Regions from separate parts of the Pseudoalteromonas sp. APM04 genome, predicted to be linked through region 2. Evidence: predicted binding sites of a transcription regulator. Region 2 holds the regulator's gene; each other region holds the start of a gene.
The links. The regulator sigma-54, encoded in region 2, starts transcription at its own class of promoters, with help from an activator protein. The targets are predictions, from matches to a motif close to GTTGGCACGNNNNTNGNNT.

Region 1 (3,289 bases), 360 kb from region 2:
TCTACCTCAATGTAACGATATTTATTGGGTAGATCAGGGATGTCCACTACCTTTTCAGGGAACATTATAACCATGCGCTCAACCAAATTCGCAAGCTCACGGATATTTCCCGGCCATGCATGCTCTTTTAAGCTTTCGATCGCTCGCTCAGTAAATTTAGCTGTCGTGCCCGTTTGCTCGTTTACGCGACGCATTAACTCCTTAAGTAGTAACGGAATGTCATCAGCACGCTCACTTAACGACGGGTTCTCTATAGGGAATACATTTAACCGGTAATATAAATCTTCACGAAAGCTGCCTGCTTCAATCATGACTTCGAGGTTGCGGTGTGTTGCAGCAATAACACGTACATCGGCTTGAATCGCCTTAGTGCCACCTACACGCTCATAGCTTCGCTCTTGTAATACGCGTAAAAGTTTAACCTGCATTTGTAGCGGCATATCACCAATTTCATCTAAAAACAGCGTACCGCCTTGCGCCAACTCAAAACGGCCTTTACGCGCAGAAATAGCCCCTGTAAACGCCCCTTTTTCGTGGCCAAAAAGTTCACTTTCTAATAGTTCTGCAGGTATGGCCCCACAGTTTACAGGCACAAATGGTCCTGTACTTCGTTTAGAAAGTAAGTGAACGTTACGTGCAACCACTTCTTTACCAGTACCTGACTCACCTAAAATTAAAACGTTTGCATCTGTTTTTGCTACTTGTTCAATTAAAAAACGGACCTCTTTTACGGCTTGTGTTTCACCTACAAGGCCATCAAAAGATTTATGTGACTGAGTATTTTTGTGCTCCCCCGGCAACATACGATGATACTGCTGGCAATCATGAAGCAATTGTGTGGTCACTTCATGATTAAATGGCTCACAAATAAGTCCAACTACATTAGCAATGCTAAGTAATGGTCTTAACGTTTCACCTATTAATAAAAATGGAAGTGTTGGGTAGCGCTTAATTAAGTTTTCGTGATCGAGAGACTGTAAAGCCCCTAAAATGACCATACACTCATGCTGCTGATATTTTGCACACTCTTGTTCAAAGTTGTCTTCATCTAAACGATGAGTAACCTCACCGATAAAACCAAGTGATGCGTTTAACCCAATAGAGCGATTGTTATTATTATCTAAAATCAGGATCATAGTTAGCGAGCCGTGCTTCACTCTTTAATGTAATTAACTAAATTGTAAGCCAGTTAAGCACGGATGCAAGTGATAGCGGCAGTTTTTTGACATAAACGCCAAAAAACAGACGCACTCGTTAATTCAATCATACTTAAGAATTAACTATTAAGTATTAATATATAATCCCCCATATAAAAGCTAACTAAAAATTTTAAATCACTAATTACCCAATACATAAAATATATAAGCTATTATTTACTTAAGTTAAAAGTAACAATGCCGATAACTATACAAATGTAAAACGCTTGGCATTAATATTGCTATTATTTTGATGTTAGTTTTACATAATTTTGAAGTTAAATTTTAGGATTTTCCCATGGCCCATGTCTCATTGAAAAAATACAGTCAAGTTCGTACAAGCAGCATTGCCGAAATGGCCCCATACGAACAAATAAACCTTATATTCAGTAATATTATCGGTCGCTTAGCTGCTACTAAGGGTTTTATTGAGCGCAAAGAAATAGCAAAAAAAGGGGAAAACATTTCAGCATGTATTTTGCTATTTGGTGCACTGCAAGACGCACTTAATTTAGAAGTAGAACAAGACCCTAGTATTTCTAACAATTTATTGGCACTTTACGATTACTGCCAGCGCCGTTTAACGCAAGCGAACATAAACAACGATATTGAAGCAATTGTGGAAGTATCAAGTATTGTTAAAGAAATTAAAGAAGGCTGGGATAACATTCCGCTAGATCAACGCAGCCCTGCGGTTTAATTTCAATTATGGACTCGCCAACATTTTCAGAGCCATTAACTAACTACTCTGAGCTCATACAAACGTTGCTTAGTAATATTGAAGTGTTAGTAAATGATGATAACGCAGACGAAGCTCAGCCTCTTTTAGACACTTTAAATGTTAAACTAAAGCAATGGTGCGAAAGCAGCGACGGCCCAAGCGCAAAACAATTAGAATTAATTCAGCTTCGTATAAATACTATTTTAGTAAAAGCGAATAGTGCAAAAAACGAATCATCAAAAGCTATTATTAAACATAAAAAATCAGGTAAGGCGATTAAAGCTTATAAAGCAAGTCGCTAAAATCTACTTAAAATAGAAAGCACAAAAAAACCGTTTTAAATAACGGTTTTTTTGTGCTTTCTTAATTTAGTTATTAATATTATATTTATCTACTAAGAGTTATCTCGTACTACGCCTGGCATATTCTCTAATTGAGCTTGAACATAGCTGCTAGTGTTATTAAGGCTCGCTACTAATAAATCCATCGCATTATATTGAGCGTATAACCGAGAAGATAACGACTCCATTTTACTAGCAAGGCTCACGCGCTGATCATCTAAATCATCAAGTTGGTTCGTTTTACTGTCTATTCGGTTTTGGATAATGCCGTCAGAGTCTGTATAAAAGCTCAATTTTTCATCAAAGGACTTTGCAAACCCACCATTATCGTCGCCTTCATTACCCACGAAAAACTGCTGTACTAAATCAACATCTGCATCTATTTTGTCATCCAATGTTTCACTATTTAGTGTTAAAACACCGTAGCGGTCTGTTTCAACACCTAACTGCGAAAGTGATAACGAGTTCCCGTCACCTAAATCAATAGGATTTGTTATTTCGCTACGAAGCTTTGACATAACGCCTCGAAGTAATGAATCCCCAGCCATAACCCCAACGCCATCTTCGCTTGATGCACCTAGGTTCTTGCTTAGTTCTAATAGCTCATTATAATTTTCGATAAAGCTATTTAAACCAGCTTTGATATTATTATTATTCTCTTTAACCGATATATCACTCAAATCGTCATCTGTGTCGTGTGACTTTTTAGCTGTTATTGTAATACCGTCAATTACTCCGGCAAATTCATTAGATGAGCTACTCACTGTAAGTGAACCATCAATGGTAATAGATGCATCTGTTGCCTCTATTATTTCATCAATATTCTTAACACCATTTAAATCAAAAGCTAATCGCGAAAGTCCATTTAAATCGGTGTTGTCTCCGTCAATATCAGCAACTTCAATATTAATGATGTTATCAACACCACTATTTTTAGCTGAAAAAACCAAATGCTGTCCATCATCGTCAGTAATAATAGTTGCGTTAATACTGTCGTTATCGTTGCTATCATTTATCGCATCACGAATTTC
Region 2 (3,289 bases):
CTACGCAATAATAACCTAGATCTTCAACAACGCGTAAAGCAACCGACTTACCAGAACCAGAACGGCCACTTATGATAATCAACTCCATTAATCACCCTTTAAATTTGTTACGATTGGTCAACAATAATTTGATACAACTCAGCATCCGATTTAGCACAGCGAAGCTGCTTACAAAATTCTTTATTTTTTAGTTTATCAGCTATCGTTGCTAGCGTCTTTAAATGCTGTTGGTTATCGCCTTCAGGTACGATGAGTGCAACAAAAATATCAACAGGGCGGTTGTCTATAGCATCAAAATTAATCGGTGTTTCACTTACTAACACCAATGCTAAAGGTTCTTGTGCGCCGCTCATTCGGCCATGTGGAATAGCAATACCTCTGCCTATCCCTGTGCTGCCTAGCTTTTCGCGGGTTAATAAAGCGCCCAAAATATCCTGTTGAGATAAATACGGTAATTTATCGTGAGCCAGCTCGCTAATAAACTCTAAAATTCTTTTTTTACTATTAAAAAGGACCGCAGCTTTACTGCAGTCCTGGCATATAAGTGAACTTAATTTCATCATATTAGTGTCGAGCAAGCTTCTCTTTGTGTTTAATTACTTGACGGTCAAGCTTGTCAATCAATGAATCAATAGCTGCATACATATCTTGATGTTCAGTGGATGCGAATAATTCAGCACCACTTACATGAATAGTTGCTTCTGCTTTTTGATTTAATTTTTCTATATCGAGAATGACATGAACATTATTAATATGATCAGAGTGCCTTTCTAGCTTCGCAAATTTGGTATTTATATAGTCTCTTAATGAATCAGTTAGTTCTACATGACGACCAGTTAAATTTAGTTGCATAAGCATTACCCTCTTTGTTTAGCGTCTTAGATCAGGCTCTTTCGCTGATTTGACGGTGGAATAGCAAGAGATTCGCGATATTTTGCGATTGTACGTCTCGCTACTTTAATTCCTTGCTCAGCCAATATATCCGCAATTTTGCTATCACTCAATGGTTTTGCTGAGTTTTCTGCTGCGATTAATTTTTTAATAAGTGCACGTATTGCCGTAGATGAACATTCTCCACCATTTTCGGTACTTACGTGGCTTGAGAAAAAGTATTTAAGCTCAAATATTCCACGCGGTGTGTGCATATACTTTTGCGTAGTTACGCGCGAAATTGTTGATTCGTGCATTTCTACCATTTCGGCAACATCATTTAAAACCATCGGTTTCATGGCTTCTGGCCCGTGTTCAAAAAAGCCCTGTTGTTGTTTAACAATACAGTTAGTTACTTTTAAAAGTGTATCATTTCTACTTTCTAAGCTTTTTATAAACCATTTAGCTTCTTGTAAATGTGAGCGAATAAATTGACTGTCGCCGCTTGATTTAACTGTACGTGACATTGCTGCATATTGGCTGTTTACACGAATTTTTGGCATGCTGTCTGGGTTTAACTCTACAATCCAGCGGCCTTTAATTTTTTTAACTGACACATCAGGTATTACATACTCAGACTCTTCTCGTACTATTGTGTCTGCAGGCTTAGGGTTGAGCGTATGAATAAGTGTCATTACTTCTTTAAGCTCATCTTCTTTGAGCTTCGTTTTTTTCATTAATGTACGGTAGTCACGAGCAGCTAACAAATCAATGTGCTCTGTTAAAATCATTTTTGTTTCATCAATAAAAGGCGTGCCTTTATCAAATTGATTTAACTGAATACACAAGCACTCTTGTAAGCTACGTGCCGCAATACCCACTGGGTCAAATAGCTGAATGCGCTTTAAAACCGCTTCTATTTCGTCAAGTTCAACCTCAACGTCATCGTCGTTATCTTGATTAAAGCTCTCTAAAATCTCTTCGCAGCTGAGTGTCAGTATGCCTGAATCATCCACCGCTTCTACAATAGCAATAGCGATGGCTTCATCTGTAGGGCTAAATGGCGTTAATTGTAATTGCCACATTAAGTATTCGTGAAGCGTTTCAGTTGATGCGCCCTGATATATAGACTCATCTTCAGGCATTGGGCCTGAAGATGATGCAGGGGCTGCACTCATATACTCATCCCAGCTAACATCCATTGCCATGTCGTCACTTACGGTATCTTTAGCAAGCGCTTCACCACTGTCTTGTTCATACTCGCTAGGGGCTTCATCGGCAGATACGGTTACTGTAACTTCATCGTTATCTGCTTTTTGCTCATTTTTGCCCGCAAGATCATCGGCATAGTCTTGCTCCTCAACCTCAAGTAATGGGTTGCTGTCGAGCGCTTCTTGTATTTCTTGCTGAAGATCCAATGTACTCAATTGCAGCAAGCGAATAGCTTGTTGCAACTGAGGTGTCATTGTAAGTTGCTGGCCCATGCGCAGCTGTAGTGATTGCCTCATGTATCTCTAACAATCCTTTTAAGTTGTTATAATTAATACTAGCAGATGCTTATAAATAAGGCGTAAATGTTACAGCCTAAATTGCTCGCCTAAATATACATCGCGTACAGTTTTATCATTTAATACGTGTTCAGGGGTACCAGAAGCAATCAGTTCCCCATGAGAAACAATGTAGGCTTTTTCGCAAACATCAAGGGTTTCTCTTACATTGTGGTCTGTTATTAATACGCCAATACCACGGTTTTTTAGGTGTTCAATAATTTTTTTAATATCTAATACTGAGATAGGGTCAACACCGGCAAATGGTTCGTCTAACAAAATAAACTTTGGATCTGCAGCTAAAGCACGTGCAATCTCCACTCGGCGACGTTCTCCGCCCGATAATGCCATACCTTTGCTGTCGCGAATGTGTTGAATGCTAAATTCATCCAATAGATTATTTAATGTTTCTTCTCTGGCTTGTTTAGTGAGCTCCTTTCGAGTTTCTAAAATAGCCATTAAGTTTTGATACACTGTTAATTTTCTAAATATAGACGACTCTTGTGGTAAGTAGCCAATACCTAATCTAGCACGACTGTGCATAGGTAAAAGCGTAATATCGTTATCATCGATAGATATTTTGCCTTTGTCGCTAGGGACTAAGCCTACAATCATGTAAAAGGTTGTTGTTTTACCTGCGCCGTTTGGCCCAAGCAAGCCTACAATACTGCCAGCTTTAACTTCTAGGCCCACATTTTTTACAACTTCACGGCCTTTGTAGCTTTTGGCTAGTAGCTCTGCTTTTAATGTGCTCATGGTTGGCCTTTGTCATTTTTTTTAGGCTCCACAGGCACTAAGATAGTGTGTACACGGTCAGTTGAGCTTTCATCTTTTTCTGCGCTAATAAGCTGCTGTTCTATATCGTAGGTAAT
Region 3 (3,289 bases), on a different replicon from region 2:
AAAACAAATCACTCAAGCTTACGAGCAAAGTAAATTAAAACAGAATGACGCTTTGCATTTAGAAGCTGCAGCCATTTATGCCGAACTGCTTTTTAGGGAAGAAAAGTACGAAAAATTAAATAAACACCTCACTGTTTACTTATCAAATCGGCAATTATCTAAACAACCTGACGTATTACTGCTATTTCTGGAGTCACAATTAAAACTGCTTAGCCTACAAAAAGAACTCCAAAAGGCAAACGATGTTGTTAATCAACTAAAAACGCGATTTTCTCAATCTACACCGGCTGAAAAAATCATTATTTTAAGAGCCTTTGCATACTTTTATACCGAAACAGATGAACTGAAAAAAACCTTGAGCGTGGCACTTGATGGATTAGAACTGGCGATGCAAAACAACGATATTGCATCGCAAGGCTATTTTTACAGGAAGATAGCCGATGCGTATAATTATTTAGAAAACAAAGAAAAAGCAATAACATACGCTAAAAAAGCGCTGATCGCATATCAGCAAACTCAAGATGGCTTATATACAGCTAAAGCTTACTGGAGCTTGGGCAATGTATTACTTGAAATAAATAAACCAAACGAATCCCTCATTTATCTAGACAAAGCACTCTCTTACTTTGAATCTGTTAACATGCAAAAAGGACTGTCTTTTGCTCAGTATTCAATTGCTAATATTTTATACAAACAAGAAAACTACGAAGATGCGCTCGCCTTAGCCACAAAAAATATTGAGGTTGCCCACCTAGCCGGAATAGGTGATATGAAACTCGCATCGATGATATTGATGCTAGATATTTATAAAAAACAAGGTTTACTTGAAAAAGCCGATAAAATGAACGATGAAGTATTTTCGATGATCGATGATTTTAGCCGCAGCATTTATAAAGCCGATTACCTTCAAAAGCGATACCAGTTAAAACGAAGTCTCAACAAAACAGACGATGCATTTGACGCAATGGAGCAAATGCTTACATTTATGAAAAAGCATTACGAAGCCACCAGCGAAACAAACATTAAAACGCTGCAAATAAAATTTGAAGTAAAAGAAAAAGAAGAAAAAATACTCCAACTAGAATACGACAAAAACATTAACGAATTACTCGCTAAAGAAGAGTATCAACAAAAAATAATTTGGCGGTTAAGCGCAACAATTGCGTTTATTTTAGTTATTGTGTCGTTATTACTTATTTATAAACAAGTACTACAACGTAAAAAATATTATAACATTGCGCTGACTGACTACTTAACTAGCAGTTTAAATCGACGCGGTATTATGCAAAAAGCGGCTCAAAAACTTAAGCAAAGCAATGCTACAATTGCCATAGTCGATCTAGATTTGTTTAAGCACATTAACGACTCTTACGGCCACGATGTGGGTGACTCCGTTCTTAAAGCTTTTGCTCGTGCAGCACAAAATACACTTGCTGGTGACGACCAATTTGGCCGCTATGGTGGTGAGGAATGGTTATTTATTTTAAACACCGTTGATAAACAAAGCGTTAAAACAACGTTCGATTCTATTGCCAATTCACTGATAGATATTTGTAGCGAAATAGAAGGCTTAAATAATACTGAAACCATTACGTTTAGCGCAGGTGCAGCAATTAGCTCCTCCTCTAACCGCTCACTTGAAAAACTGATCATACATGCTGATGAGCTTCTTTATAAAGCCAAACAAAGTGGCCGCAATCAGGTTAATGTTGAGCAGCCCTAGGCGTATTAAAGCTTAACAAACACATACCCCCCAAATATGTTTTTAACAAGCTAATTGTAAATAGCTGCACGTGAAGTATTAGCTCGTATTAAAAGTAAGAAATTATTTCACCCTCTCGTCTGTAAAAAATACACAAACAATCCAAAAACATAGCCTAAAACCTATAAATCTATTAATTTCAACAACTTAAAATTTGGCACTACGTTTGCTTATTAGTTATTAAGCAACGTAATTGATTAGGATGATTTATGAATATTTTTGAAGCACTACGTAATGATCATGACAAACAACGCAAACTAGTTGACGCGCTTATTCAAACCAAGGGCGACACAAAAAAACGTCATAGCTTAATGGATGAGCTAAAAACAGAGCTAGAAGAACATGCAAAATTTGAAGAGCGCTACTTTTATAATCCATTAATTTGTGAAGATTTAACGCAAGAAAAAGCACGCCACAGTGTTGCAGAGCATCATGAAATTGATGAACTAATTGAGCAACTTGAAGACACCGAAATGAGCTCATCAGCATGGTTAGTCGAAGCTAAAAAGCTTCACCATTTAGTGCATCATCACTTAGATGAAGAAGAACATGAAGTATTTCAACTAGCAGGTAAAGCGCTGTCTGAAGGGCAAAAAGAGCGCTTAGGCGACAAATACAACGACGCAATGCATTAATCGTAAAAGTAAGAATTCATACACCTCCCTGTGTACTTTTGGTTATAAGCTAATTGGCTTATAACCATTTTTTTGTTTGGCTGTTTTATTTAACAGTATATTTTACGTCTTGATCCCGTAATAAATAAAGTGCAAAACACGCTGCCCACATTGGCCACGCAGTAAAAAATAATAAGTTATTAAAGCCATCAATGTACTGATTGTAAGATGAAAGCGTTGATAAGCCGTGCATTATGAAAATAATACCGTAAGTTATACGTTTTTTAATACCTGCTAAAAACGCTAAAACAAGTACTAGCTGCACCGCACCAATAATGTAAGCCACCATATCTGTAGAGCCACTAATCCCATAAAAATGCTCAAAAATACGTGCGCTATGTCCAGGGTTAACAAACTTATCGAACGTCCACATAACCATTACAATAAACACACCTACACGCAAAGATAAAAGTGACCACTGCAAACGATTTTGAACATCACTACTTAAAGAATCCGTCATAAAATTTCCTTTAAAAATATATAAATAAACCAAGAACAGAACAAGACCGTATAAGGTATGATTAATTTCAAACTATTTAGATTTAATCCAAGTAGGTATTCAACAACATTTAAAGCTTAAGACTATAATAAGAATAATTTGCACGCATCCATTCTAAAAATTAAAAAAGTTATACTTTAATTGAAAGATATTTTTATTCCTTTCGGTCTTTATCGCCAATAACTAATTACACTAGAGAGACAACCCTTGAAACACGCATACTTAGCACTATCGTTAGCCACCATATTAAACACTCCCCTTGTTGCTTTTGCAGCTGAAAAAACGCAAGTAAAAGATTCGATTGAACACATAGAGGTGGCTGGTCAAGTTATAAAGTCTCAAGGTCTTTCTGTT

Region 1: fliS (flagellar export chaperone FliS) is a predicted target of sigma-54. The motif match lies at 1,423-1,441, and genes of this name have one in related genera.
Region 3: MTP24_RS17860 (hemerythrin domain-containing protein) is a predicted target of sigma-54. The motif match lies at 1,916-1,934, and genes of this name have one in related genera.

The regions. Positions count from the first base shown of each region.
Region 1 covers NZ_CP094441.1:923,836-927,124, reverse strand. Annotated here, with positions in the region: gene MTP24_RS04365 (sigma-54-dependent Fis family transcriptional regulator) at 1-1,136, opposite strand, end outside; gene fliS (flagellar export chaperone FliS) at 1,495-1,896, shown strand; gene MTP24_RS04355 (hypothetical protein) at 1,905-2,219, shown strand; gene fliD (flagellar filament capping protein FliD) at 2,312-3,289, opposite strand, start outside.
Region 2 covers NZ_CP094441.1:561,071-564,359, forward strand. Annotated here, with positions in the region: gene rapZ (RNase adapter RapZ) at 1-88, opposite strand, end outside; gene ptsN (PTS IIA-like nitrogen regulatory protein PtsN) at 108-560, opposite strand; gene hpf (ribosome hibernation promoting factor) at 565-852, opposite strand; gene MTP24_RS02630 (RNA polymerase factor sigma-54) at 879-2,378, opposite strand; gene lptB (LPS export ABC transporter ATP-binding protein) at 2,448-3,173, opposite strand; gene lptA (lipopolysaccharide transport periplasmic protein LptA) at 3,170-3,289, opposite strand, start outside.
Region 3 covers NZ_CP094442.1:435,768-439,056, reverse strand. Annotated here, with positions in the region: gene MTP24_RS17865 (tetratricopeptide repeat-containing diguanylate cyclase) at 1-1,723, shown strand, start outside; gene MTP24_RS17860 (hemerythrin domain-containing protein) at 1,972-2,397, shown strand; gene MTP24_RS17855 (hypothetical protein) at 2,483-2,896, opposite strand; gene MTP24_RS17850 (TonB-dependent receptor) at 3,143-3,289, shown strand, end outside.